DNA from 3 places in the Sphingopyxis sp. LARHCG72 genome. Region 2 is predicted to be linked to each of the others. Evidence: riboswitches for the same ligand, from Rfam matches in the RefSeq annotation. Region 2 holds a riboswitch; each other region holds the start of a gene.

Region 1 (9,568 bases), on a different contig from region 2:
ACCGTTACGCGCGGCGTCGGCAGCCGCGTCAGGAACTGGATCGCGACGATGAGGCCCTTCATGGATAGAGCCCCGCGATCTGCGCGCCCGGCCGTTCGCCGGGCCAGACGCGGAGCGAAAGCAGCGAGGCATAAGGGAGGTCGAACGCCCAAAGCTGGCGCTGGTCGAACCCGCACAGGGCGTGGAGCGCGGCACGCATCGCGCCGCCGTGGGTGACGATGAGCGTCGGGACGGGCGCGAGGTCGGCGAGGGCGGCCGACACGCGCGTGACGAGCGCCGACCAGCGCTCGCCGCCCGGCGGCGGATTTGCGTCGGGATCATCCCAGAAACGGCCGAGCGCGTCCGGATCGACCGCGCTGCCCGGCTTGCCGTCCCACGCGCCGAAATCGAGTTCGCGCCAGCGCGGATCGATGGCGAGCGGTATGCCCGCGGCCGCGCCGATTACTTCGCCCGCCGCGCGGCTGCGCCGCAGGTCCGTTGCGATCAGCCGCTCGATGCCGAGGCCGCCGGCTTGCGCCGCGCACGCGGCGATGCCGTCCGCTGTCGGTGCGCCATCGGTGCGGCCCATCAGCAATCCCGGCGTTTCGGGCGCGCCGTGGCGCAGCAGATGGAGCGCGAAATCGCTCACAGCGATGCCGAAACCTGCGCTTCGGCAAAGGTCGCCATCCGGTCGTGCGCCGCGAGCGCGCTGCGCACGATATTCGCGGCGACCGCGGCGCCGCTGCCTTCGCCCAGCCGCATGTCGAGCGACAGCAAAGGATCGAGCCCGAGCAGCGCGAGCAGGCGCTTGTGCCCCGGCTCGGCCGAACAATGGCCCGCGATGCAATGGCCCGCGATTGCGGGATTGTCGGCGGCGAGCGGCGCAATCGCCGAGGTGCAGATAAAGCCGTCGAGCAACACCGGCACGCCGAGCTGGCGCGCGCGCAGGATCGCGCCGGCGATCGCCGCAATCTCGCGCCCGCCGACACGGCGTAACGTCTCGAACGCCGACCGCGGCGCATCCATGTGAAAGGCGAGCGCGCGTTCGATGACCTCGACCTTGCGCGCGACGCCTTGCCCGTCGACGCCGGTGCCGGGGCCGACCCATCCCGCCACGCCGCCGGCGAGGCTACGCGCGCATAGCGCCGCGGCAGCGGTCGAATTGCCGATGCCCATCTCGCCGAGGATGATCAGGTCGAGATCGGCGTCGACGACCGCGGCGCCGCGGTTCAGCGCATCGAGGCATTCGGCCTCGCTCATCGCTGCATCGACCGTAAAGTCGGCGGTCGGCCGGTCTAGGTCGAGTGCGACGACCGTCAGCTCAAGCGCCGCTGCGCCCGACAGGGCGTTGATCGCGGCGCCGCCGTTCGCGAAATTGGCGACCATCTGTGCGGTAACGCTGGGCGGAAACGCACTGACGCCGTGGACGGTGACGCCATGATTGCCCGCGAAGATCGCGGCGCGGGCGTGGGTGATTTTCGGCCGCGCCTTGCCTTGCCAGCCGGCGAAAAAGATAGCCAATTCTTCGAGCCGCCCCAGCGAACCCGCGGGCTTGGTCAACTCGCCCTGCCTGATGCGTGCGTCGGCCGCGGCCCCGTCATCGGGTTCCCGCAAGTTCGCGAGCGCGAGCTCGAAGGCATGGGCGGAAGCAAAACTGGTCATTCGGCGACGAATCCTGGTGGCGGGGTACGCGTGATGAAATGCCCTTTGACGCCCTCGGGCCAAAGCGAAAAGGGGACGCGGCCATGCTCGCTCGCGGCATAGTGGACGGCATAGTCGAGGATCGCGCGCGCCGACGCTTCGTCGCCGGTGAACCGGCCGAGGACATATCCGACCTTGTCGGGCGCGCGCAGGTGGACGGTGCAATGGTCCTGGCACGCGAAGAGGCACGCCATTTCCTGCACCGCGATGCCGGCGTAGCGCGGCTCGTCCCGCTTGAGGCTTTTCAAGGCCTCGACGAGCCGCGCACCGCCACGCACGCCTGTCGCGTCGTCCCGGGACGTGCGGCTGTGGCGGCAGGTGTTGCACACCACGACCGCCGGGCCCGGGTCGACGCGCGTCAGCATCAGGCGGCTGCCGCTTTCGGCGGCGCCGGGACCCCGATCGCGACGAGCGCGCGATACAGGGCATAGAGTCCGATCAGGATCGCACCGTTACGCACGAACTGTTCGGCGAGCAGGTCGGGCGCCATCGCGGTATGCAGCCCGCCGAGGACGAGCGCCCAGCCGAGGATGATCGCCTTGAACGCCGTGAACCCCGCCGCATAGGCGAGGCCGAGCCGCGCCGCGACCGAACGGTAGGGGAGCGCCTGCAACGCCGCATAGCTTGCGAGCGCCGATCCCACCGCCGCGGTACCGAGCCCGGCGCCCCACGCGAGCGTGCTTCCGTCGCGCGGATAACCGAGCAGGAAAAAGCCGACGAACTGGCTCGCCGCCCACGCGAGCAGCATCAGGGCGATGCCGCCCCGGCGGTGCATATGCACCGCCGCGAGCGCCGCGAGCGAGGGAAAGGGCGTCGCGCAGCCCAGCGCGAGCGTCGTCACTGTGCTCGCCGCGGTGAGCAACGACACCCAGAGCGCCGACGCGCCGCGCTGCGACAACGCGGCCATCAGAAGCGCCCCCTTATGCCGGCATAGATGCTGCGGCCGAGCGAGCCATAGCGGAACGCGGTCATATATTGCTCGTCGAAGATATTCTCGGCGCGCGCGAACAGCTTGACCTCGTCCGACAGCGCGAATTCCGCGCGCAGGTCGACGAGCGTATAGTCGTCGAGCCGCTGGGCGTTGCTCGCATTGTCATAGCTTTTGCCCGACCAGCGCACCGCCGCGCCGAGTTCGAGTCCGAAGTCGAAGCCATAGCTTGCCGAGGCGTTGGCGGTATTGCGCGGACGGCGCGGCAGCCATTTGCCGAAATTGGCGGTACCCGGCGACCGGTCCTCGGCGACGATCCAGCTGTAATTGCCGTCGATCTTCAGCCCGCCGAGCGCCAGTGCGGCGGTGGCTTCGACCCCGTGCGCCTCGCTGCGCGCGACGTTCGAATAATAGCCGAAACGCCGCGTCGTCGGGTCGCCCGGCACGAAACACATCGGGTTGGTCGTCGTCGACGAACAGCTGTTGTAGATGATCTGGTTCTTCGTCTTGCGGTCGAACCAGGTCGCGCCGACGACGAATTTGCGGTCGAACAGATATTGTTCGATGCCCGCTTCCCAGCCATGCGCCTCTTCGGGGTCGAGCCCGACATTCCCGTACTCGCTGAACTGCTGGTAGAGCGACGGCGCCTTGAACCCTTCGCCATAGCTCGCGCGCAGCACCGTGCCGGTCGACAGGCGCCACACGCCGCCCGCAGCGAACAGCGTCTGGCTGCCAAAGCTGTCATGATCGTCGTAGCGGACGCCGCCGTTGAGCGTGAGCCCGTCCACCGGCTCGACGCTGAGCTGGCCATAGACGCTCGTCAGCTCGGCCTTGCCGCGCGCGAAGGCGGGTAGCGGTGTGGCGAGCGAGGCCGCGGGCGAACGGCTGCGGAAATCCGACCGTTCATTCTCGGCCCCGAAGATCGCGGTGATGCGATCGGTAAAATCGAAGCTGCCCTGATATTCCCAGCGCTTGTTCTTGCCGTCGGCCTCGAAGCTTTGCGGACGCGCGCGGTCGGGGTTGAAATTGTCGCGGTTGGTGTCGGTATAGGCGTAAGCGACGCGGTTGCGGAAGCGCCCGTCCGCGAGGTCGAAATTCAGCCCCGCATAACCGACGAATTCCTTGTTGAGCCCATAGTCGTTGCTGTCGACGTTGAAGCCGTCGAATTCGACCCGGCCGCTCGAATAATAGCCGCGCACATCGACGCTGACATTGTCGGCGAGCGCCAGTTCGGCGCGGCCCGACACGCTGTGGTTGCGATAGCCGTCGCGCTCGACCCCGCCGAACGCCTTTGCGTGCGACGAAATGCCGTCGGTGGTGAAGCGCTGGCCGCCGATGCGCCAGCTCAGAGGTCCGGTACGGCCCCCGATCGCCGCGCGCGCGTTCACGGTCTCGCGCGATCCGGCCTCGAGATCGAAGCTGCCTTCGAGGCTCTTTTCGGGCGAGGCGGTCACGACGTTGACCACGCCGCCGATCGCCTGGCTACCCCACAGGATCGACTGCGGCCCGCGCAGCACCTCGATGCGCGCAATGTCGCCCGCGAGCAAATTGGTGAAGTTGAAGCCGCCGCCGGTCGACGACGGGTCGTTGAGCTTCACCCCGTCGATCACGACGACGCTATGCTCGGATTCGGCGCCGCGAATGCGCAGCGAGGTCGACGTGCCGTACCCGCCGTTGCGCGAGATGCTGATGCCCGGCGTGCGGAGCAGGAGTTCGGTCACCCCGATGTCCTGCGCGCGGTCGATCGCTTCCTTGTCGAGCACCGCGATCGACGAGGGCACCTCGTCGAGCGTCAGCGGTGCGCGCGTTGCGGTGACGATGATGCTGTCGCCATCGGCGGCGACGGCGTGCGCGGTCGCCGCTTCGTCGGCGGCCGCGGCGGAGGAGGCCGCGACGGCGGCAAGGCAGATCGAACTTCGGAAAATCACTTTGAACATTGGGTACCCCATCGACAAGGCCGCCCATGTGCACGGTCGATGCGGTTGTCCCGGGGACGCACGCCATCGCCCGCGCCCATGCGCAGCCAACTTTGTCGTCATGCGGGTTCACCCCCGTCCGCCCGGCACACCCTGTCCGGTCGAAAGACGACGGCGACGGGCAGGTCTCCTGGCTTGCGGGTCAGCGCCGGTCGGCCGCCTTCTCGAGACCGGAATCCCAATGGCAAGTGGCCGATGGCTCGCCGCGTACAGTTGCAGGGGCAGCCGGGGTTTTCCCGTTCCCTCTTCGTCCCCGTCGCCGGGGAACCTGTCGCTTGCCGCGGCCGTTAGCCCGATTTCCGGGGCGCGGTCAATTGCTGCAATGCAGCAGGGCGTTCGTCAGAACAGCCCCGGCAGGTCGCGCTGTGCCGCGCTTGGCCGGTCGGCCATCAGCATTTCTGGCCGCTCGGGCGCCAATGACCGGCTGCTGCGCGCGGCGGCGCCGGCGCTCGCGCCGGCGATGCGCGTGGTACAGGCGGTCCCGGACAGGAAGCCGATCGCCGCGCGCACCGATGCTTCGCGGGGATCGCCGAGCGGCAGGCTCAGGTCGTCGTTCGCGGCGCAGCTGTTCGCGATCTTGGGCGCCAGCCCGTCATAATAGTCGCTTGCGCCGGCCGAATTGGCGGTCGCAAAGGCGATCACGCGCATCCGGTCGTCGCACTCCGCCCGGTCGAGCGCGATCTGGCCGACGGGCTTGCCATAGGTGTTGGCGCCGACGAGCGTCATGTTGGTACCGAGATAGGGCAGCATCGAATTGATCACGAGCTCGCTCGCCGATGCGGTCGATCCGGTGCCGATGAAGGCGATGCGCGTCGGTGCGATCGATTCGGGCTGCGCGGCGAAATAGCGCGTTTCATTGTTCGCCGACGCCTTCGACGGCCGGAAGACCATCTGCGAGAAAACCTCGCTCGAGGTGCGATTGCGCCCGAGCAGGTCGCCCATCAACCCGGCGGTCGAAACGAGCCCGCCGCCATTGTAGCGGAAGTCGATGATGACGTCGGTCACCCCCTGGTTCCGGAAATTCAGGAACGCCGTGCGAAGCTGCGGGTCGGCGGACGAGATGAAGCTGCGCAGGTTGATATAGCCATAGTTCCGCCCGCCCTCGCTGATGATCTTTGCACCATAGCGGTCGGAAACGGGGTCGAGCGAATAGTCGGCCTTGGCCACCGTGACGTCGCGCGTGCCGGCGGCGTCGGTGATGCGCAGCACGCGGCTCACGCCCGGATCGTTCGGGCCGAGCGCATTGGTCAGCCCCGCGGTCCCTTCGGACGCGACGATGCTCGATACGCTGCGCACGGTGCCGGCGGTCGTGCCGATCCCGACGATCGCGGTCCCGCGATCGATCCCCGCGGCAAAGGCGGGCGCGCCTTCATAGGCTTCGGCGATGACGATCCGCTGGTTCGCCGCATCATAGGCCATGCGAACGCCGAATCCGGCGCTCGATCCGTTGGCGTAGAAGGCGTTCTCCTCGGCGATCGAGGTGATGTAGGTGAAGAAACGGTCCTTGTTCAGTGCCCGCGCGGGCGCGACCAGCGCGTCGATATAGGATTGGACGGTGCCATGGCTCGCCGGATTGACGCCGCTCGCGACGTCGTTCGGGAACAGATACCATTCGTCGATCACCGCCTTGGCGAAGGACTGGCGCGCGGAGAGGCCGCAGTTAGCGGTCGGGGTCGGCGTCGGTGTCGGGGTGGGCGGAACGGTGATCGGGCCCCCGCTTCCGAGGCTGCCGTCGCCGCCTCCACCGCACGATGCCAGCATCAGCGCTGCCAGTGTCACGGCCGCGACCGACTGCCTCGACTTGCCCATCAATATTCTCCCCCGGATGCGACCCATTCGCGTTCTATTCCGTCTCCGCTTCCGCCCCGTCGCCGCGGCCTTTGAAGCCCTGCGCGATGACATAGAGTTCGGGCGACCCCTTGCGGCTCGCCGGCGGCTTGGCGTGCTTTACCGTCGAAAAATGACGTTTGAGTAAAGTCAGAAGTTCGCGGTCAGCGCCGCCGGCGAACACCTTGGCGACAAAGGCGCCGCCGGGCTGCAAATTCTGCACCGCGAAATCGGCGGCGGTCTCGGCCAGCCCGATCGTGCGGAGGTGGTCGGTCTGCGGATGGCCTACGGTGTTCGCCGCCATGTCCGAAATCACGAGATCGGGGGCGCTGCCGAGCGCCTCGATCAGCGCGTCGGGCGCCGCATCGTCCATGAAATCCATCTCGAGGATCGCGACGCCCTCGATCGGTTCGCAGTGGAGCAGGTCGATCCCCGCGACGCGCGCGCGCGGGTTCGCCTTGCGCACGACCTGCGACCAGCCGCCGGGCGTGATGCCCAGGTCGACGACCGCGCGCGCTTTCTTGAGGAAGCCGAACTTGTCGTCGAGTTCGATCAGCTTGTACGCGGCGCGCGAACGATAGCCCTCGGCCTGTGCGCGGCGGACATAGGGGTCGTTGAGCTGGCGTTGCAGCCAGCGCGTCGACGACACGCTGCGTTTGCGTGCGGTCTTGACGCGCACGTGCAGGCCGCCCCGGCCGCCGCCACCTTTTCCGCTGCCGCCGCTCATTTGCGATACTCGCGGCGGGTGACCGGAATGTCTCGGCCCTGCACCGCAAGGCAGCGCAATATGCCCTCGCGGATGCCGCGGTCGGCGACGCCGACGCGGGCCGCGGGCCACAGGTCGATGATGCTTTCGAGGATCGCGCAGCCGGCGACGACCAGGTCGGCGCGCTCGCGGCCGATGCACGCGATCTCGGCGCGGTCGGCGATGCTCGCGTCGGCAAGGCGGCGGCTGATGTCGCGCATCGCATCCGACGGGACGACGAGCCCGTCGACCGCGCGACGGTCGTAGCGCGGCAGGTCGAGGAAAACGCTGGCGAGCGTCGTCACCGTGCCGCTGGTTCCGAGCAGGCGGAGCGGTTGGCCAGCGAAGCGTTCGGCGCGCCCGGCAAAGGCGGCAAAGGCCTCGCGCGTCACTTCGCGCATATGCGCATAGGCGGCCTGGCGCCCGGCAAGGCTGTCCTCGGGCAGCGGGGCGTGCTCGGTCAGCGACACGACGCCCCACGGCACGCTGATCCAGTCGTGGATCTTGACGTCATGGTCGGACACGTCGACGTGCATCAGTTCGGTCGAACCGCCGCCGATATCGAAGATCAGCGCCGGACCGTCGCCGGGCTCCATCAGGTTATGGCAGCCGAGGACGGCAAGGCGCGCCTCTTCGGCGGCCGAAATGATGTCGAGGACGATGCCGGTTTCGCGGCGGACGCGCTCGGCGAGTTCCTCGCCATTGGTCGCGCGGCGGCATGCTTCGGTCGCGACTGCGCGCGACAGCGAAACGTGACGGCGGCGGAGCTTGTCGGCGCAGATCGCGAGCGCCGCGACGGTGCGGTCCATCGCCGCATCGCTGATCTTCCCGGTGCCGTGCAGGCCTTCGCCGAGCCGGACGATGCGCGAAAAGGCGTCGATCACGACAAGCTCGCCATTTTGCGGTCGCGCGATCAAAAGCCGGCAATTGTTGGTGCCAAGGTCGATCGCGGCATAGCTACGCGGCCGCGTGACCGGCATCGGGCGCGCATCGCCGCCCGCCTTGTTTCGTCCTTTTACCGCCGGGCCGGGCCGCGGCGGTCGCCTCGATGGCGCTGCCATTTGCCGCATGGCTATTATTACCTGTCTGCTCACGCGCCCGCAAAACCGCGGGCGTGCACTTGGCGGCAAACCTAGGCTTCCCCGGCCTTTATGGCAAGCTTCTCCTCCCGCGGCGGCACGGCGCAAAGAAAACCCCGCCCGGCGCGGGGCCGGACGGGGTGAAAGGGGGAGAGGAATTATTGGGGGTCGGGACTGCCTCTTAACGGCAGCCGTCATTCCCCTTGTCGATCGCGCGGCCGGCGATGGCGCCGACGGCGCCGCCGATGATCGTGCCGACCGTACGGTCGCCGCGGCCGGCGATTTCATGACCGGCAAGGCCGCCCGCGATCGCACCGATCACGGTGCCGCCGGTGCCCTTGTCGCACTGGCGATAGTTGCGGCGGTCGCCACGATAAGAGCGACGGTCGTTGCGGTAATCGCGGCGGTTGTCGCGGCGATAGTCGCGGCGGTCATAGCGACGGTCGTCGCGATCATAGCCGCTGTAATAGCTCGAATAGCCGTCACGGTCGTAATAGCCGTTCTGCGCCGCGGCGGGAGCCGCCATGCCCAGCGTCGCGGTGGACATCAGGGCGGCGATCGAGAGGGTCACCATCTTTTTCATTGTCGTTCTCCTTCGTCGTCATTGGCCCGACTGGGCTTTGTCGATGAAACGGTTTTGCCCGATTCGCATTGAGCGAAGCCTGAACATGGTTGTTGGCCAATGTTCAGCTTTCTGCGGTGAACTGCTTTCCTTTCCGGCAGCGGCGCCTTAACCCCGCGGCGATGCGCCGCCTGCTCCTCGCCGCCCTGATTTTCCTTGCCGTCGGCCCGGTGCCCGGCGCCGTGATACGCTATCCGCAGGAAGACCTGACCCAGAGCGCCGCGGCGCGCCCACTGGCCTTCGCGCCCGAAGAAGGCGGGGGCATGCGCTTTGTGCGTGGTTGGCGTCTCGTCAGTCCGCACAGTCGTTTCGGGGGTTTCTCGGCGATTGCGCGCACCGCGCCGGGGCAGTTCCTGCTGATCGGCGACAATGGCTATTCGACCCGCCTGTCGCTCGATAAGCGCGGGGCGGTTTCGGATGTCTCGATTCACGCGCTGCCGACGATCGATGGCCGCCCGGCTCGCAAGGCGGCCGCCGATACCGAGGCGATGTTCGTCGACGCGGCCAGCGGCAAGGTCTGGGTCGCGCTCGAAGGCATCAACGCGATATGGCGGCTCGATCCGGGGCTTTCGCAGATCGAATCGCGCCGCAAGCTCCCCGGACCGCGCTGGCCCGCGAATCGCGGGCCCGAAGCGATGGCGCGGCTCGCCGACGGGCGGACCGTGGTATTTTCGGAGGATGCCGACGACGATCCGCGCGGGCGCGCGGCGT
Region 2 (9,568 bases):
GGGCCGCGACTGCCGCACGACATGGCGTTCACCAAGAATTACACAATCCTCAACGACATGCCGCTCTATTGGAACGAGGAACTGCTCGAGCGGAATCTGCACGTCGTCCAGTTCCACCCCGACGAAAAGACGCGCTTCGCGATCATCCCGCGCCACGGCCAGCCCGAAGATATCCGCTGGTTCGAGGCCGAGCCGACCTATACGCTCCACTGGCTCAACGCGTGGGAGGAAGGCGACGAGATCATCCTCGACGGCTATTATCAGGAAGAGCCGATGCCGAAATCCTATCCGAACGCGCCCGAGGGGCTCGAACGGATGATGGCCTATCTCGATCAGGGGCTGCTCAAGCCGCGCCTCCATCGCTGGCGCTTCAACCTCAAGACCGGCGAAACGAAGGAAGAGCGGCTCGACGATCGCGACCTCGAATTCGGCATGTTCAACCACCGCTATGCGGGCAAACCCTATCGCTACGCGTATAGCGCGATCCCCGAGCCGGGCTGGTTCCTGTTCCGCGGGCTGGTGAAGCACGACCTGAATGCCGGAACGAGCGAGGAATATGAATTCGGTCCCGGCCGCTTCGGCAGCGAAGCGCCCTTTGCGCCGCGCATCGATGCGAAGGACGAGGATGACGGCTATCTCGTCTCCTTTATCGCCGACCTCGAAACCGACCGCTCCGAATGCGTGCTGATCGACGCGAAAAACATTGCGGCGGGGCCGGTGTGCCGGATCATCCTGCCCGAACGCATCTGTTCGGGAACGCATACCGTCTGGGCGTCGGGCGACGACATCGGCATGGGTGCCAACAGCGTGCTGGCCGCCTGAGATGATCGCCGCGGGAGAGGATAAACGGCGACAGCATCGGGACAGCGGCTGGTGGGGCGACAAGAGCTTTGCCGACCTGTTCTTCGCCAACGCGGTGGCGCACCCCGACCGGCTGGCGCTGGTCGATGCGCCCAATCGCGCGGACTTCGCGTTCGGCGAGCCGCGACGGCTGACCTACGCCGAACTTGAAGCCGAGATCGACCGGCTCGCGGGCGCGCTGGTCAAATCGGGGGTCGGCAAGGACGATGTGCTGCTCGTCCAGTTGCCCAACATCAGCGAATTCGTCGCGCTCTATTTCGCCGCCGCGCAGATCGGTGCGATCGTCAGCCCCGCGGCGGTGCAATATCGCAGCCATGAGCTGAAGGGCATGATCGGCGTGGTCGAGCCCAAGGCCTTCGTCTGCGCGACGCAGGTGAAGGGCTGCGACCATGTCGGCGTTGTGCAGCCGCTGCTGGACGGTGTCCGGCTGATGACCTTCGGCCCGAACCCGCCCGCCGGCGCACTCGACCTGTCGACTGTTCGGGGTGACGAGCGAACCCTCGCCGCGCATGTTGCCGCGAACCCGGTCGACGCCGACGATATCTTCACCATCTGCTGGACCTCGGGCACCACCGGCGTGCCCAAGGGCGTGCCGCGCAGCCACAATCACTGGATCGCCGTCGCGGGGGCGGGTTACGAGGCGATGAAGGTCGGGCCGGGCGACATCCTGCTCAACCCCTTCCCGCTGATCAACATGGCGAGCATCGGGGGCATCACCATGTGCTGGCTGACCAGCGCGGGGACGATGGTGCTCCACCATCCCTTCGATCCCGCCGTCTATCTCAAGCAGATCGCGACCGAACGGCCGAGCCTGACGATCGCGCCGCCCGCCGTACTCAACATGCTGCTACAAAATGAGGCTTTGCTCGCGTCCGTCGATCTCTCCAGCCTGCGCGTCATCGCTTCAGGCTCGGCGCCGCTCGCCCCCGCGATGGTGCGCGGTTTCCAAGAGAAGCTGGGCATCATCATCGTCAACGTCTTCGGATCGAACGAGGGGATGAGCTTCATCACCGGCGAAGGCGACATGCCTGACCCCGACAAGCGCGCGAGCCTGTTCCCGCGCCGCGGCACCTATCAGCGCCCCTATGGCGAGGGCCGCGCACCCAATATCGAAAGCCGGCTCGTATCACCCGGCGGCGGCGACCCGATCGAGGAAGACGGCGTGTCGGGCGAGCTCCAGATCCGCGGGCCAACGCTGTTCGAGGGTTATCACAACGCCCCCGATCGCACCGCCGAAGCCTTCACCGACGACGGCTGGTTCCGCACCGGCGACCTGTTCGAGATCGCCGAGGGGGGCGATTTCTACCGCTTCGTCGGGCGCTGCAAGGATCTGATCATCCGTGGCGGGGTCAACATCTCGCCCGAGGAGATCGACCAGTTGCTCGGCGGCCATCCTTTGCTTGCCGAGGCGTGCGTCTTCTCGCTCCCCGACCTCACGATGGGCGAACGCATCGGCCTCGCCTATGTCCCGCGCGGGCCGGACGATGTGGGGATCGGCGAGGTCGCCGACTATCTCCGTGAAAAGGATCTCGCGGTGTTCAAACTGCCCGAACGCCTGTTCCGCTTCGACGCGCTGCCGCGCAACGTCACCAACAAGGTGATGCGCAGCGAAGTGCGCGAAATGGCGCTCGCCACTCTCGAAAAGGAAGCCTGACATGGCAAAGGACGTCTTCATCCTCGGCGGCGCGCAGAGCGATTTTGCGCGCAATCTCGAACGCGAGGGCGGCGGCTTGTTCGAGCTGTTCCGCGACGTCGCCGAAGCGGCGTTCGTCGCGACGGGCATCGAGCCCAAAGAGATCGAGACCGCGCATGTCGGCAATTTCGTCGGCGAGCTGTTCGCGGGACAGGGCCAGCTCGGCGGCTTCTTCGGCCACGTCCACCCCGATCTCGCGGGCATCCCCGCGTCGCGGCACGAAGCGGCCTGTGCGTCGGGCAGCATCGCGATCCTCGCCGCCGCCGCCGAGATCGAGGCCGAACGCTACGGCCTCGCGCTCGTGCTCGGCATCGAGCTGATGCGCAACGTCCCCGGCCAGCGCGCCGCCGAATATCTCGGCGCCGCCGCCTGGGCGGGGCGTGAGGCGCAGGAAGCGCGTTACCTCTGGCCATACATGTTCGCGCGTGTCGCCGAGGAATATGAGGAACGCTTCGGGCTCGACCGCGCGCATCTGCGCGCTATTTCGGCGAACAATTTTGCCAATGCGAAAAAGAACCCCAACTCGCAGACGCGCGGCTGGGCGATCACCGACGACCATCTGGCCGAGAATGACGAGGTCAATCCGCTGATCGAGGGGTCGCTTCGCAAGTCCGATTGCGGTCAGGTCACCGACGGCGCCGCCGCCATCTTCCTCGCCTCGCGCGAGGTGGCCGAGGCTTATGCCAAACGCCGCGGCATCCCCATCGACAGCCTTCCGCGCATCAAGGGCTGGGGCCATGCCACCGCCCCCCTGCTCTATTCGACCAAGGTCGCGGACAGCCGCGGCGGCGACTATGTCTTCCCGAGCGTGCGCAAGGCGATGATGGACGCGCTGCGCCGTGCGGAGATGCCCGACATCTACGCGTGCGACGGGGTCGAGGTGCACGACTGTTTCTCGATCACCGAATATATGGCGATCGACCATTTCGGCATCACCAAGCCCGGCGAAAGCTGGCGCGCGGTCGAGGATGGGACGATCGCGCTCGGCGGCAAGCTGCCGGTGAACCCGTCGGGCGGCCTCATCGGACTGGGGCACCCTGTGGGTGCCACCGGGGTGCGCATGCTCCTCGACAGCTGGCGGCAGGTCACCGGAAACGCGGGCGACTATCAGGTCGAGGGCGCGCGCAACTTCGCGACCTTCAACGTCGGTGGCAGCGCGACGACGGCGGTCAGCTTCGTGGTCGGCACCTGACTTGCCGCATCCCGTCTATCTGTACGACGCCGTGCGCACGCCGCGCGGCAAGGCGCGGCCCGACGGCGGGCTTGCGGCGCTGAGCCCGCAGGAGCTGGTGCGTAGCCAAGCGGCGGCACTCGCTGCGCGCTGCGGTGACATCGCGGCGACGCCCGATGCGCTGCTGCTCGGCTGCGTGACGCAAGCGGGTGCGCAGGGCGGGCATATCGCGCTGGTGTCGAAGCTGCACGCGGGCCTGCCCGACCACACCGCCGCGCACAGCATCAACAATTATTGCGCGTCGGGGCTGTCGGCGATCGGTCAAGCCGTTGCAAAGGTCGCAAGCGGCGAAGCGACGCATATCCTCGCGGGCGGGGTCGAGTCGATGAGCGCAAGCCACTTCCTCGGCGACCGCGCAGGTTTCTACACCAATGACGAATTGCCGCCGCGCGCGCGCTTCGTGCCGCCGGTGCTCGGCGCCGACCGGCTGGCGCACGCCGAAGGCATCACGCGGGGTGAGCTCGATGCTGTCGCGCTCGCTTCGCAGCAGAAAGCCGCGGCGGCGGAAACCGATCCGGCGCTGCAAGCGTCGCGCATCACGACCGGCGCGCTGACGGGCGAGGAATGTATCCGGCCGCAAACGAGCCCGGAATCGCTCGCCGCCGCGCCCGCGGCTTTCGGCGAGTTGCAGGCGCAATATGCGGGGGCGCTGGAAGGCGCGACCTTCGAGCCGCTGCACAGCATCGCCCACGCCCCGCCGATCTGCGACGGCGCGGGGTTGGCGCTCGTCGGCGGCGAAGGGCTCGGCATCGCCCCGCGTGCGCGCGTGATCGCCTTTGCCGAGAGCGGCGGCGATCCTGCGGCGTCGCTGACCGCCGGCTTCGCAGCGATGGACAAGGTGCTGACGCGCGCCGGACTGGCGCTGGACGACATCGACCGGATCGAGTTCATGGAAGCTTTCGCGGTCACCATCGCCAAATTCCACCGCGACCGGGGCGCCGACCCGGCGCGCATCAACGTGTCGGGCGGACACCTTGCCAAGGGGCATCCGATGGGTGCGAGCGGCGCGATTCTGACATCGACGCTGCTCGACGCTCTCGACGCGTGCGGCGGCCGATACGGGCTCGTCGTGCTGACCGGCGCGATGGGGGTCGGCGCGGCGATGATCGTCGAGCGGCAATAGGCATTGCGCAAAACCGCCATTCCGCTATGGGCGGCGCGTGCGGGGTTGCCCCGCGCATGATCGCGCCGGTGCCCGAAAGGGCTTAAAACGGGAACGCGGTGAAGGGGTTCGTCCTGAACCCTGAAAGCCGAGGCTGTCCCTGCAACTGTAAGCGGCGAGCGAGATGCACCGGTCCGGATTTTCGGATCAGCCACTGGGGTCACCTGGGAAGGCGTGCATCGAGCCCTGACCCGCGAGCCAGGAGACCTGCCGGCGTGGGTCGCTCAATGCCAAGGTCCAGGGAAAGGCCGCGGCACGGAGGTTTCCGTCGAGCGACGACCAGGCGGCCGGAGCCGCCTCGGTGCCGGTGCCGCAGGCGTTACGCCACTTGCGATGCCGGCATCGGTCGATCGCGTCCGCGTATCGACAGGCTCCGCCCTTCGTTGCCGGCGTCGGGGGCTTTCCCATGTTGAAATTTGCGAGCATTTCCCTGATCGCGCTGACCGCAGCGACGCCGGCTTTCGCCGAAACCGCCGATAACGACCGCGACGATATCGTGGTCACTGCATCGGGCGTCGAGCAATCGCGCGACGAAGTCGGACAGGCGATCACGATCCTCGACGCCGACACGATCGAAAAGCGTCAGACGATCAACGTCGTCGACCTGCTGGTAACGACGCCCGGCGTGCGCTTCAGCCGCACGGGTGGGACCGGCTCGGTGACCGGCGTGTCGCTTCGCGGCGCGGAGACGACGCAGACCTTGGTGCTGATCGACGGGGTGAAGGTCAACGATCCGAGCGGCATCGGCGACGGATATGATTTCGGCCACCTGCTGACCGGTAACATCAACCGGATCGAAATACTGCGCGGATCCAATTCGGTCGTACACGGCAGTCAGGCGATCGGCGGCGTCGTCAGCCTGATGACCGCGACGCCGGCCGAAGGCTTCGCGGCGAACGCTTCGGCCGAATATGGCTATAGCGATACGGTCAATGCCAAGGCGGATGTGTCGGGCACCGCCGGGGCGATTTCGGGCGGGATCGGCGGCGCCTATTTCCGCACCGACGGCATTTCGTCGGCCGCCGTCGGGACCGAGAAGGACGGATACAAGAATTTCGCCGGTAACGCGCGGCTGAAGGTCGCATTCAGCGATGCGCTGAGCCTTGATCTGCGCGGCTATTACATCAACGCCGACCTCGATTATGACAGTTTCTTCGGCGCGCCAGCCGACAGCGCCGACGTCGCCAAGCTCGACCAATATATCGGCTATGCCGGGGTGAACCTCGCCCTGTTCGACGGCAATTTCACCAGCCGCGCGGCGGTGACGTGGATGCGCAACGAGCGCGACTATTATTTCGTGCGCGGGACCGCGCCCGATTACGGCTATTCGGGCACCAATCTGCGTTTTGAATATCAGGGCGTCGTGACGCCGGCCAGCCAAGCGAAGCTGATCTTCGGATATGAGCATGAGCGCCCCGATTATGATTTCTTCGGCTTTGGATCGACCGACAGCCAGAAGGCCAATATCGACAGCGTCTATGCGCTGGGGATCGTCCAACCATTCACTGGCCTGTCATTGACCGGCGGCATTCGCCACGACGATCACAGCCAGTTCGGCGGCGCGACGACATTCGGCGCCAACGCCAATTATTCGCCGAACGCGGGCGCGACCAATGTCCGCCTGAGCTATGGCGAAGGGTTCAAGGCACCGTCGCTCTACCAGCTTTACGACGCGTTCAGCGGCAATGCTGCGCTCCGCCCCGAACGGTCGAAAAGCTATGATATCGGCATCGACCAAAGTCTTGCAAACGGCCGCGCGCTCGTTTCGCTGACCGCGTTCCTGCGCAACACGAACGACCAGATCAATTACGACAATGCGACCTTCACCTATGGCAATATCGACCGCACGCGCGCCAAGGGGATCGAGGCGACGCTGGCACTGAAGCCCGTCGATGCGCTGAACGTCACCGCATCGTACAGCTATATCGACGCACGCGACCGGTCGGGGCGCCCGGCGTTCGACGGCAAGCGCCTGCCCCGCCGTGCCGCGCACGCGGTCAGCCTGTCGGCCGATTATGACTGGTCGTTCGGCCTGTCGACCGGCGCGACGCTGACGCTGGCCGGCGACAGTTTCGACGATGCCGCGAACAATGTGCCGCTCGACGGCTATGCGCTCGCCGGTATTCGCGCGTCCTTCCCCGTGGGTGGCCATTTCGAGATTTACGGCCGCGTCGACAATCTGTTCGACGCCGATTACGCAACCGCGGCGGGCTACGGCACCTATGGCCGGGCCGCCTATGGCGGCGTGCGGGCGCGTTTCTGATGAAGGCGCGCACCGACGCCGAGCACACGGCGAAGATGAAGAAGATCCAGGCCGCGCAGAACAGGAAGGTCGCGGCGAAGACCGTCGAAAAGGGTCTGGTGATCGTCCACACCGGCCCCGGCAAGGGCAAGACCTCCGCCGCGCTCGGCATGGCCATCCGCGCAATCGGTCACGACATGAAAGTCGGTGTCGTCCAGTTCGTAAAGGGCGCGATGGCGACGGGCGAGAAAGCCGTGTTCGATCGCTTCCCCGACCTGATCGAGTTCAAGCCGATGGGCGAAGGCTTTACCTGGGACACGCAGGACCGGACGCGTGACATCGCGGTCGCGCGGGAAGCGTGGGAAGAGGTGAAGCGGATGATCGCCGACCCCTCCTATGCGATGGTGATCGCCGACGAACTCAACATCGTGCTGCGCTATGACTATCTGCCGGTGGGTGAGGTGCTGGAAGCCATCGAGGGCAAACCGCATATGACGCATTTCATCGTCACCGGCCGCAACGCCCCGCAGGAACTGATCGACGCGGCCGACCTCGTCACCGAAATGGCGCAGGTGAAGCATCCGTTCCGCGAGCAGAATGTGAAGGCGCAGCGGGGAATCGAGTTCTGATGGCCCGCCGCGTCCTTATAGCGCTTGGCGCGCTGTCGGGCGGCGCGGGGCTCTTGTGGGCGGCGTCCCCCGCCGCGCCAGCCAAAGCGCCCGCGCTTCCGCAGCGCATCGTGTCGATCAACCTGTGCGCCGACCAGCTCGTACTTGCGCTCGCCGATCACGGCCAGATCGCGGGGCTGACGAAAAACGCCACCGATATCGAAATGTCGGGCGAGGCGGAGAAGGCGCACGGCATCCCGCTGCTCAGCAATTCAGCCGAGCAGATATTGGCGATCGAACCCGACCTGATCGTCGGCATGCCTGCGAGCCGCAGCGCGGCGCTTCGGGCGCTGCCTGAGCAGAGCTATCCACTTCTCGACCTCGACACCGCAAACACGCTCGATGAAATCTATGCGTCGATCCGCAAGACCGCCGTCGCCGTCGGCCATCCCGCGCGCGGCGATGCGCTGATTGCGCGGATGCAAGGCGAGCTCGCGGGCTTGTCCAAGCCCGGCAAGGGCCGCGTCGCCGCCTATTATCAGCGCCGCGGCTATATGACCGGGACCGGCACGCTGATCGACGAGCTGATGACGCGCGTCGGGCTCGTCAATCTTGCCGGAAAGCTCGGCAAGCCGCCGTTGTCGCAATTGAGCCTTGAGGAAATGGTTGCGGCCCGGCCCGACTATCTGATCGTCGAGAGCGCGACCGACAAAGTCACCGACCAGGGGAGCGAAATGCTGCACCATCCGGCATTGAAGGATATCCCGCGCATCAGCGTCCCGCAGGCGTGGACCGTGTGCGGCAGCCCCGCCTATACGCAGGCCGCGCGCAGCATGGCGGCGCAGATCGCGAAGTTCGACGGGGGTGGCGCATGAGCCGCCTTGCCCTGCCCCGCTGGTCGCTGATCGCCGCGCTGGCGGCGCTGACACTGGCCGCCGCGACCGCGTCGCTGCTGTTCGGTGCGGTCGATCTGTCGGTCGCGCGGTTGATCGCCGCGGCGACGGGCGACGGCGACAAGGTTGCCAGCGTCATCCTCTTCGACCTGCGCCTGCCGCGCACGCTGCTCGCGCTCGCCGTTGGCGCGATGCTCGGGCTCGCGGGCGCCGCCCTGCAGGGCTATCTGCGCAACCCGCTCGCCGAACCTTCGGTTCTCGGCACCTCGAACGCGGCGGCGCTCGGCGGCGTCGCGGCGATCTATTTCGGGCTGGCTGAAATTCATCCCGTGGTACTGCCTTTGCTCGCGACCGGCGGCGCGCTCGTGTCGCTCGCCTTGCTGTTCGTGCTCGCAGGCAAGGCCGAAAGCCCGTTGACCTTGATCCTCGCGGGGATCGCGGTGGGCACGCTCGCGGTCGCGGGGACGAGCCTTGCGCTCAACCTGTCGCCGAACCCGTTTGCGGCGATGGAGATCATGACCTGGCTGCTCGGCAGCCTCGAGAACCGGTCGTTCGACCATGTGTGGATCGCGCTCCCGTGCATCGCGATCGGTACCGCGATGCTGCTCTGGAACGGCCGCGCGCTCGATGCGCTGACGCTGGGCGAGGACGCGGCGCAAGCGCTCGGCACCGACCTGCGGCGCACGCGGCTCCGCCTGCTCGTCGGCACGGCGATCGGCGTCGGCGGCGCGGTCGCGGTGGCGGGGGCGATCGGCTTCGTCGGGCTGATCGTGCCGCACCTGATCCGCCCGCTCACCGACCGCAGTCCGTCGGCGATTCTGCTGCCCTCGGCGATCGGCGGCGCGGCGCTGCTGACGCTCGCCGACCTCGGCGTGCGG
Region 3 (9,568 bases), 140 kb from region 2:
GAGATCGAGGTCGGCTTCCCCGCCAGCGGCGCGACCGACTTCGACTATATCCAGAACCTCGTCCGTTCGGGCCGCATCCCGGAGGGCGTCACGCCGCAGGTGCTGACGCAAAGCCGCGCCGACCTCATCCGCACCAGCTTCGACAGCCTCGCGGGCGCAAAAACCGCGATCGTCCACGTCTATAACGCGGTCAGCCCCGCGTGGCGCAAGATCGTCTTCGGCATGGAGATGGACGAGATCAAGGGCATCGCGATCGAGGGCGCGAAGCAGCTCCGCGACAATGCCGCGCGCCTGCCCGGCACCGACTGGCGCTTCGAATACAGCCCCGAAACCTTCTCGACCGCCGAGCTCGATTTCAGCATCGCCTGCTGCGAAGCTGTGATGGACATCCTGCAACCCACGGTCGACAAGCCGATCATCCTCAACCTCCCCGCGACGGTCGAGGCCTCGACGGCGAACATCTACGCCGACCAGATCGAATATTTCTGCAAGAATTTGCCGAACCGCGACCGCGCGATCATCAGCCTGCACACCCACAACGACCGCGGCACCGGCGTCGCGGCGGCCGAGCTCGGCCTGCTCGCGGGCGCCGACCGCGTCGAGGGCTGCCTGTTCGGCAATGGCGAGCGCACCGGCAACACCTGCCTCGTCACCATCGCGCTCAACATGTACACGCAGGGCGTCGACCCGCAGCTCGACTTCTCGAACATCGACGAGGTCATCCAGACGGTCGAATATTGCAACAACCTGCCCGTCCACCCGCGCCACCCCTATGGCGGCGAGCTCGTCTACACCGCCTTCTCGGGCAGCCATCAGGACGCGATCAAGAAAGGCTTCGCCGCGCGCGAGCGCCAGAATGACGAAAAATGGGAAGTCCCCTACCTCCCCATCGACCCCGCCGACCTCGGCCGCAGCTACGAAGCGGTGATCCGCGTCAACAGCCAGTCGGGCAAGGGCGGCGTCGCATGGGTGCTCGAACAGGACAAGGGCCTGAAACTGCCCAAGAAGATGCAGGCGAGCTTCAGCCATATCGTGCAGGCGCTCGCCGATCAGACGAGCCGCGAACTCGGCGCCGAGGATATCTGGCACGCGTTCGAGGGTCAGTATCTGGCCACCGAAGCCAAGCGCTTCCAGCTCGTCGACTGGTCCGAAACCCATTCGGGCGCCGACCGCATCTTCGCCGGCAAGCTTACCATCGACGGCACGGCGCGCAGCGTCAGCGGCCGCGGCAACGGCCTGATGTCGAGCGTCATCGCCGCGCTCAGCGAAAGCGGCGGCCCGGTGATGGACATCGTCGACTATAGCGAGCACGCGATCGGCCAGGGCAGCAATGTGCAGGCCGCAGCCTATGTCGAGTGCCGCACGGCGGACGGGAAAAGCCTGTTCGGTTGCGGGCTGGATACGGACGTTGCGACGGCGAGTGTGCGGGCGATTTTGTCGGCGGCTAACGGGGCATGACCCCGGTTATATTTAAACCCAATGAATTGTCGTCGGCCCAACGCGACGAGTTCATAGCTATGGTTCATCAAGGCGCTCAGGTTAGCAAGCACACCCTTGGCAACCTAGTTGACCGTGCGGTCGCGCTGGTGACGATATATGACGGAGACCGATTGATCGGGACTGCGGCTATTAAAGACCCAAATCCCGACCATCGCCGAGGCTATTTCGTCAAATCCGGAGAACGCGCGCGCGAAGTACAGTTTCCGCTCGAAATGGGCTGGGTAGTTGTCCATCCGGATTATCGGGATCAAGGGTTAGCAAGAAGCCTTATCCAAGCGGCGATTTCAGCAGCCCCAAATGGCATGTATGCGACAACCAAGACTGACAGGATCCTGAAAATCCTACCTGAATACGGCTTCATTCAGCTAGGCGCTAGCTTTCCCTCAGCAGAGGATCCGAATGCGGAATTGACGCTGTTCGTTCGCGATTTCCAGGCACGATCTGAATGATAGAAACCGCCGATGATTGTCGGTCATCGGCGGTTTCGCGTTGTCAGATGATCGACACCGTTTTGGATCGGTGGACGATCAGAGCCTTCTCAAATTCACCAACCGCAAACTCGTGGCTGGCCTGATTCTTTGCAAGTTTTTGCGGATCGAAACGCGCCATATCCAGCACGAGACGATAAGCTCCAGCAATATCCCCGAGGTAACGATCAAGGAACTCAACCGGGTCGGTGCCCCAAACAACGCGGTCGCCGTCGATTTCCATGAGGCCCTTCAACCCATAAACCAGCGGCATGATCAATCCGTCAGGGTACCGGTAGTTGACCGGAATATTGAGATAATGCGTGGTCGGCTGTGATAGGACAAAGGAACTTTTGTCTTTTGCTGCTTCTCGCCGAGCCGGGCTGTACATTTTGACGATCGGGTTCGCGCCGAAGCGATAAGTGTTAGAGTTATACGCCTCCGGAAAATCGGCATAAATCTTATCATAAAGCTTCGGAAGATCGGCAAGAATATCGAAGCAGCTTGCCACCGTATCATTGATCAGTTCATGCGTCGGACCATCGCGCGCTTCCGACACGCCAGGATCAAACATAAGCTTGTCGAACTGCTTGGAGCACTCGCCTTTGTTGCGGTAGATATTCTGCGGCGTTACATTGATTTCCAGTGGCAAAAGCTTCGCTTCGTTCGCTCGGTTAAGAGGAATCCAAGCCAAGGCCAAAAGGTCACGAACTTTGACCGGGCGAGCCTCGTTGCTTTCCCATTCGTTACTCTTCCATTCAACACGGGAAGCAATCGCCGGATCCAACCGCTCGCGGATCTCAGTGTAGAATCCTAGTTTGTTCGACTTTGTTTCCTGCGTCAGCTGGGCGTTATTGTTTCGCGCCGCGCAGATGTCCAAAACCGACATCTCGAACTGCTGAACCGCCCGCACGTCTTCCGGATCCGAAGGTACAAGCAACTCGACCGGAACAAGAAAATCAAACTGCTCCTTGACCTCTTCCAACTCCGAACGACGATCCTCCCACAGCCCCTTCATGTCTTCCCAAAGCGAGATGCGATTGATTTCGCGTTCGTCCGCGACAGCCGAAAGCATGTGAATGCCGATAGCCAACATATTGTGGCCGCCATCAAGGATGCCTTCCGACTCTGGGTTTTCGAAAACCAATTCAAAACGGTTCCGCTGGAGAGCTTCGTAACCCGCCGTACCGATCAAGATGCCTTTGGATTTGAACGGAAAGAGTTCGGGAGTTTCATCCAATGACTCTAAGATTCCGTTGGTCACGCTACCCGTCTTAGCTGCACGAGGGTTCGCTTCGAGGGAGACATGATCAAACAGCGCGTAGAGATCGCGCCCTCGGACGAAGCCCGTATAGCGCTTAATCCCGGCGATCGAATTTTCGCTGGAATTCGAACTAAGGCGCTCTTCATCTCGCGAACTAGGCTGTTCAGCGACGAGAGAAAATCGGATGATTAGTTTGGATTTATCAGTCATTTTCAGTCCTTCAATTGAAGAGACTGATTTCGACTATCGAGCACGAAATAGGTGCCATCATGTCGGCGAACCAACCATTTTGTCGCTTTGCAGCGACCGATAACCGAAACCATCTCAGGCTTCATTTCAGCTTCTATCCAGAAGCGCCGTCAGGTTGCGTCACTGCCGCTGGTTTGTCAATCCACCTGTTGAAGCTCAAAACCCTTTCCTACATTTTACCCATATGGTTTATTTTGTCGGTTTTAACCAACCGAAAGGACGAATCGATGGACGACTCCCCGCACGATCCCGCGTACATCCCCGCCCCCGGCAGCTATCACTGGACGCCCAAACTCCAGCGCGAGTTTCTCGAAGCCTTCGCCACCAACGGGTCGGTGAAGATTTCGGCGGCGAAGGTCGGCATGTCGCCCGCCGCCGTCTATCAGCTGAAGCAGCGGCCCGAGGGCGCGGCGTTCAGGCTCGGCTGCGCCGCGGCGCTGCTCATCGCGCGCGGGCGGCTCGTCGACGAGCTGCTCGACCGCGCGATCTGGGGGCATGAGGAGACGAGCACGATCATGCGCGAGGAGGATCGCAGCTTCGTCAAGCGCCGCCGCCTCGATTCCCGTCTCGGCCTCGCGATGCTCGCGCGGCTCGACAAGATGGTCGAAACGCGCGCGCCCAAAAGAGGAGAATGGCCGGGCGAAGAGATGCTCGCACAGATCGTCGCCGGCGACTGGCCGGGCTTCCTCTCGCTGTTCGACGTTGCGGAAGCCGCACGCGGCGGGGCCGGGGCCGCCCGCACCGCTGCCGCCGAAGGAGCCACCGCAGAAACGCCCGAAAGCGAACAGGATACCGGCGCCGCAACCGGCCCGGCCGAGGGAATGCCCGCCGCGCTCGCGCTCTGGCTCGCGGGCCACGACAACCGCGCCAACCCGCTCGCCAGCCTCTGGCACGACACCGCGATCGCGAATGAAGTTGCGCAGTTTTCCGCCGCTTCGGACGCCGAGGCCGAAGGCGCCGACGAGGCCGAACCGACCCCCGAGCAGGCGGCGGCCTCGATGACCGTCTGGTACGACGACGAAAGCAGCGAGCTGCGCACCAACTTCCCGCCGCCCGACGGCTTCGCGGGCACCGAAGACGGCCAGTTCGGCGACCCCGACTATGAACGCGCGCTCGACGTCGACGAGGAAGTCGCATGGGAGGACGCCCGCACCGAGGCCTTCGCGCCGCTGCGCCTCGCCGGCGAGGCCGCGCGCCGCGCCTTCTTCGCGCTGCCCGATCCGGCGAACGACCCGGCGCGCGAGGGCAAGGCGGCGCGCAAAAGCGCGAGCGGCTGACCGGTCTTGGCAAGTTGTTAAAGCCGCTCGGCTAATGCCCGCTCATGGCGGCCCGCAACGACACGATCGAGCAGGAAAGAGCGTCCTTTCTCGCGCGTTTTCGCCGCGACCCGGCGGGGCTCGTCTATTCGCGCACCCCCGGCGGCGAGGGACGGCTGGTCAGCGAGGACGAGGCGGCGGCGCTGCTGACCGAATTGGATCTGATGTCGCATCGCCACGCACGCCGTTTTTCGCGGTCGGCCTGGGTCGCCGTCATCGGCTTCCCGCTCTTCCTCATCGCGGCGACTACCTTCAATCCGCTGTTCGGCATCCTCGCGATCGCAGCGCTCTGCGGCTGGTTCGTCGTCGCGGTCGTCCAGCGGCTGGCGCGCGCGCGGTTCGTCGCCGGCGTCTGGCCGCGGCTCGACCGCAATCCGCCCGTCCGCGCGCTCTCGCGCGCCGAAAAACTGGCCCGCGGGTTCGCGATCCCCTGGTGGCAGACGCTGCTCATCTTCGCCGTCGGCGCACCGCTCGTCCTGTTCGTCAAGGCACCGCCATCCGCGCTGCCGCAGGTCTGGCGCGACTGGCAGATGGTCGCCATCGCCCTCTTTTTCATCGCCGCCATCCTGATGCTGGTCTGGGGCGGCATCCGGCAATGGCGCCACCGCGGTGCCGCCCGGGGGGCCGGCAGGCCGTGATGCGGTCGCGCGGTTCGCCGGGGCTGGACGGCCCTGCGCCACCCCCTATAGCAGCCGCATGTTCACCCACCGCCTCGCCGCCCCCGCCGACCTCGAAGCCCTGCGCGCCGTGATGGCGCGCGCGATCGCCGAGCTGCAGAAGGGCTTTCTCTCGCCCGCGCAGATCGCGGCGAGCAACGCGGTGATGGGGCTCGATACGCAGCTGATCGCCGACGGCACCTATTTCATCGTCGAGGAGGACGGCCGCATCGCGGGCTGCGGCGGCTGGTCGCACCGCGCGACGCTCTATGGCGGCGACCATAGCAAGGATCTCCGCGATCCCGCCCCGCTCGACCCCGCGACCGACGCCGCGCGCATCCGCGCGATGTACACGCACCCCGAATTCGCGCGCCGCGGGGTCGGGCGGCTGGTGATGGCGCTGTGCGAGGATGCGGCGCGCGGCGCGGGCTTCCGCCGCGCCGAGATGATGGCGACCTTGTCGGGCGAGCCGCTCTACCGCGCGTGCGGCTATGAACCGATCGAGCGGATCGAAGCGCCGGGGCCGGACGGCGTCGCGGTGCCGCTGATCCGCATGGGCAAGGCCCTCTAGTCAACCCTTGCAGGACATCCAGGAGCGTCCGGAAAGCGGCCGCGTGCGGTTAATCGACGACCCAATAATCGGTCGCGCCGCCCGGCTCGTGACCACGGCGACAGATGATTTCGCCATCTTGCGTCAGCTCGGCCCAGTCGCCGATCGGCTCGCGCTCCATCAAGGCGAGCGCCGCGGCGACGTCCTCAGCCTCGAACGCCACGCGCTTTTCCATCCCGAACCACGCATCGCGGTATCGCAGCACATAGGTGGTGAGCGAGGGAGCGGAATCGGCCGGAGCATCGGGGCGCGGCAGACAGTCGCATTCGCCGTCGCTGGAGCCGCTGGGATTTGGCTGGGGGAGCTTCATTGGGGGGAGCCTTCGGTGGGGGAAACGAAGGGGACGGTTTCGATGGCGTGTTCAGCCAGGACCGTCGCCGGGGCGAAAGGGGTTTGCGATACGTCTCCTTGCCGCACTCTGGCCCGCGCAGGACATGGATGGCGCCGCGATAGACGGCGCACAATCCAAAAAAGATATAATATTTCATTGCCATACACCTGCCACTCCGCGGCCGCGCGTTCGACGAGCGGCGTTATCGAATCGACAAACGACTTGACGATCGCTGCTTATCATCGCGCGCCGCCTTGCGTGGTCGGCTGTGGCTGAATAGCATATAAAGAATTCTTTATATCTATATTGACAGGCTCCGCGCCCGCACTATGCTCCAAGCTGTCGAGGTTCTCCGTTTCGTTTGCACGGAGTGGAGCTAAGACGGGAAGCCGGTGAAAAACCGGCGCTGCCCCCGCAACTGTAAGCGGTGAGCGGCGGTCGATACGTGTCACTGGTTCGCAAGGAACCGGGAAGGCCAGACCGCCGCGTCGATCCGTGAGCCAGGAGACCTGCCTCGTCAGATACGTCCTCCGGCGGGGTGTCCGGTCAGGCCGCATGCATGGCTGCGCCCCACCCTTGCTTTGCGGGCGCGGAGTCCCGTGCGTACGCGTCTGTCCGGCGCCTTGCCCCTTGCAAGGTGCTTGAAGAAATGACTGTCAGTGTCGCCACCCTCGGCTTCCCCCGCATCGGCCTTCGCCGCGAGCTCAAATTCGCGCTCGAAAGCTATTGGGCGGGCAAGTCCAGCATCGCCGAATTGCAAACCACCGCAGCGGGCCTCCGCGTCGCCAACTGGGCATCCCAGAAAGCGCTCGGCGCCGACATCCTGCCATCGAACGACTTCTCGCTCTACGACCATGTGCTCGACACCAGCACGCTGATCGGCGCGGTCCCGCCGCGCTACGACTGGAGCGGCGAGAGCGTCGACCCCGACCTCTATTTCGCCATGGCGCGCGGCGCCCAGGGGCCATCGGCTTGCGGCCACAGCCACGACACCACCGCGCAGGAAATGACCAAATGGTTCGACACCAATTATCATTTCATGGTCCCCGAACTCACCGCAGGCCAGACGTTCCAGATCGCCTCGACGAAAATCTTTGACGAATTTGAGGAAGCGAAAGCGCTCGGCTACACGACCCGCCCCGTCCTCCTCGGCCCCGTCAGCTACCTCATGCTCGCAAAGGGCAAGGCGGTCGAACCGCTCGCGCTCCTGCCGCAGCTTCTCGACACCTACGCCGAAATCCTCGCCCGCTTGGCCAAGGCCGGCGCCGAATGGGTCCAGATTGACGAGCCCTGCCTCGTCCTCGACCTCACGACCGAACAGCGCACCGCCTTCGAGCGCGCCTACGCCCGCCTCGCCACCCGCGGGCCGAAGCTGATGCTCACCACCTACTTCGGCGGCCTCGGTGACAATCTCGATCTCGTCGCCGACCTCCCCGTCCACGGCCTCCATCTCGATCTCGTCCGCGCGCCGGGCCAGCTCGACCCCGTGCTGGCAAAGCTCCAGCCGCACGTCCTGCTCTCGCTCGGCGTGATCGACGGGCGCAACATCTGGCGCGCCAACCTCCCCGACCTCTACTGGCGCCTCAAGGAGCTGGCGGGCAAGCGCGACCTCATCCTCGCGCCGTCCTGCTCGCTCCTCCACGTCCCCGTCGACCTCGCGCTCGAAACCGGCCTCGACCCCGAAATCGCCCAATGGCTCGCCTTCGCGGCGCAGAAGATCGAGGAACTCGCGGCACTCGCCAAGGCGCTGAACGAAGGCGAGGACGCCAGCTTCGCCGCCTTCTCGGCCTCGCGCATCGCCGCGGTCGCACGCCAGACCTCGCCGAAGATCCACAATCCAGAGGTCGCATCCCGCCTTGCAGCCCTCGACGAAAGCGCGACCAACCGCGCCTCGCCCTTCGCCGCGCGCCGCGACGCGCAGCAAAAGCGTCTCGCCCTCCCCGCCTATCCCACGACGACGATCGGCAGCTTCCCGCAGACCCCCGAAGTCCGCAAGGCGCGCGCCGCCCACATCAAGGGCGAGATCGACGACGCCGCCTACGACCAGTATCTCCGTGTCGAAACGCGCGCCGCGGTCAAATGGCAGGAAGAAATCGGCCTCGACGTCCTCGTCCACGGCGAGTTCGAGCGCAACGACATGGTGCAATATTTCGGCGAGCAGCTCGCGGGCTTCGCCTTCACCCGCGCCGGCTGGGTGCAAAGCTACGGCTCGCGCTGCGTCCGCCCGCCGATCCTTTACGGCGACGTGTCGCGCCCCGCGCCGATGACCGTCGGCTGGTGGCGCTTTGCGCAGGACCAGACCGGGCGCCCGATGAAAGGGATGCTCACCGGCCCCGTCACCATCCTCAACTGGTCCTTCGTCCGCGACGACCAGCCGCGCGAAACGAGCTGCCGCCAGATCGCGCTCGCGATCCGTGACGAGGTGCAGGACTTGGAAGCCGCCGGCGCTGCGATCATCCAGATCGACGAAGCCGCGCTGCGCGAAGGCCTCCCCCTTCGCCGCAGCGAATGGCAGCATTACCTCGACTGGGCGGTCGAAAGCTTCCGCATCACCGCGAGCGGCGTCCGCGACGACACCCAGATCCACACGCATATGTGCTATTCGGAGTTCAACGACATCATCCGTGCAATCGGCGCGATGGACGCCGACGTCATCTCGATCGAGACCGCGCGGTCGCAGATGGAGTTGCTCGACGCCTTCGCGACCTACGCCTATCCGAACGAGGTCGGCCCCGGCGTCTATGACATCCACAGCCCGCGCATCCCCGCGGAGCGCGAGATGACCGACCTGCTGACACTGGCGGGCAAGCATCTGCCGCCGCAGCAAATCTGGGTGAACCCCGACTGCGGGCTCAAGACGCGCAAATGGGACGAGGTGCGCCCGGCACTGACCGCGATGGTCGCCGCCGCGCAGGCGATGCGTACGAAAGCGCGGATCAAGGAGGCTTATGATGCAAACTGAAGCCATCATGCCCGATGGCCAGCCCGCCGTCCGTGTCACCGCCATGCCCGCCAACGCCAATGTCTATGGCGATATTTTCGGTGGCTGGCTGATGGCGCAGATGGACCTTGCGGCCTCATCGGTGGCCTCGCGCCACGCGCGCGGCCGCGCGGTGACGATCTCGGTGGAAGGCATGACCTTCCACCGTCCGGTCTTCGTCGGCGACGAGGTATC

Evidence for each region. Region 2 has a riboswitch for cobalamin ahead of ACIPPQ_RS09340 (TonB-dependent receptor plug domain-containing protein). Riboswitches for the same ligand answer to the same signal wherever they lie in the genome.
Region 1: linked by a shared signal. The riboswitch ahead of ACIPPQ_RS00585 (TonB-dependent receptor plug domain-containing protein) and the one ahead of ACIPPQ_RS09340 (TonB-dependent receptor plug domain-containing protein) in region 2 are both predicted to bind cobalamin.
Region 3: linked by a shared signal. The riboswitch ahead of metE (5-methyltetrahydropteroyltriglutamate--homocysteine S-methyltransferase) and the one ahead of ACIPPQ_RS09340 (TonB-dependent receptor plug domain-containing protein) in region 2 are both predicted to bind cobalamin.

What each region holds. Positions count from the first base shown of each region.
Region 1 is NZ_JBIXJU010000001.1:107,272-116,839, forward strand. It holds gene ACIPPQ_RS00560 (adenosylcobinamide-GDP ribazoletransferase) at 1-62, opposite strand, end outside; gene ACIPPQ_RS00565 (histidine phosphatase family protein) at 59-628, opposite strand; gene cobT (nicotinate-nucleotide--dimethylbenzimidazole phosphoribosyltransferase) at 625-1,641, opposite strand; gene ACIPPQ_RS00575 (DUF1636 domain-containing protein) at 1,638-2,045, opposite strand; gene ACIPPQ_RS00580 (hypothetical protein) at 2,045-2,587, opposite strand; gene ACIPPQ_RS00585 (TonB-dependent receptor plug domain-containing protein) at 2,587-4,545, opposite strand; cobalamin riboswitch at 4,688-4,871, opposite strand; gene ACIPPQ_RS00590 (S41 family peptidase) at 4,924-6,393, opposite strand; gene ACIPPQ_RS00595 (RlmE family RNA methyltransferase) at 6,428-7,138, opposite strand; gene ACIPPQ_RS00600 (Ppx/GppA phosphatase family protein) at 7,135-8,226, opposite strand; gene ACIPPQ_RS00605 (glycine zipper 2TM domain-containing protein) at 8,417-8,818, opposite strand; gene ACIPPQ_RS00610 (esterase-like activity of phytase family protein) at 8,980-9,568, shown strand, end outside.
Region 2 is NZ_JBIXJU010000003.1:338,166-347,733, forward strand. It holds gene ACIPPQ_RS09320 (carotenoid oxygenase family protein) at 1-822, shown strand, start outside; gene ACIPPQ_RS09325 (class I adenylate-forming enzyme family protein) at 824-2,515, shown strand; gene ACIPPQ_RS09330 (acetyl-CoA acetyltransferase) at 2,517-3,746, shown strand; gene ACIPPQ_RS09335 (acetyl-CoA C-acyltransferase) at 3,748-4,908, shown strand; cobalamin riboswitch at 4,958-5,176, shown strand; gene ACIPPQ_RS09340 (TonB-dependent receptor plug domain-containing protein) at 5,354-7,210, shown strand; gene cobO (cob(I)yrinic acid a,c-diamide adenosyltransferase) at 7,210-7,818, shown strand; gene ACIPPQ_RS09350 (ABC transporter substrate-binding protein) at 7,818-8,672, shown strand; gene ACIPPQ_RS09355 (FecCD family ABC transporter permease) at 8,669-9,568, shown strand, end outside.
Region 3 is NZ_JBIXJU010000003.1:197,462-207,029, forward strand. It holds gene leuA (2-isopropylmalate synthase) at 1-1,458, shown strand, start outside; gene ACIPPQ_RS08655 (GNAT family N-acetyltransferase) at 1,455-1,949, shown strand; gene ACIPPQ_RS08660 (hypothetical protein) at 1,993-3,441, opposite strand; gene ACIPPQ_RS08665 (hypothetical protein) at 3,708-4,757, shown strand; gene ACIPPQ_RS08670 (hypothetical protein) at 4,802-5,434, shown strand; gene ACIPPQ_RS08675 (GNAT family N-acetyltransferase) at 5,493-6,023, shown strand; gene ACIPPQ_RS08680 (hypothetical protein) at 6,073-6,372, opposite strand; cobalamin riboswitch at 6,722-6,924, shown strand; gene metE (5-methyltetrahydropteroyltriglutamate--homocysteine S-methyltransferase) at 7,043-9,355, shown strand; gene ACIPPQ_RS08690 (acyl-CoA thioesterase) at 9,342-9,568, shown strand, end outside.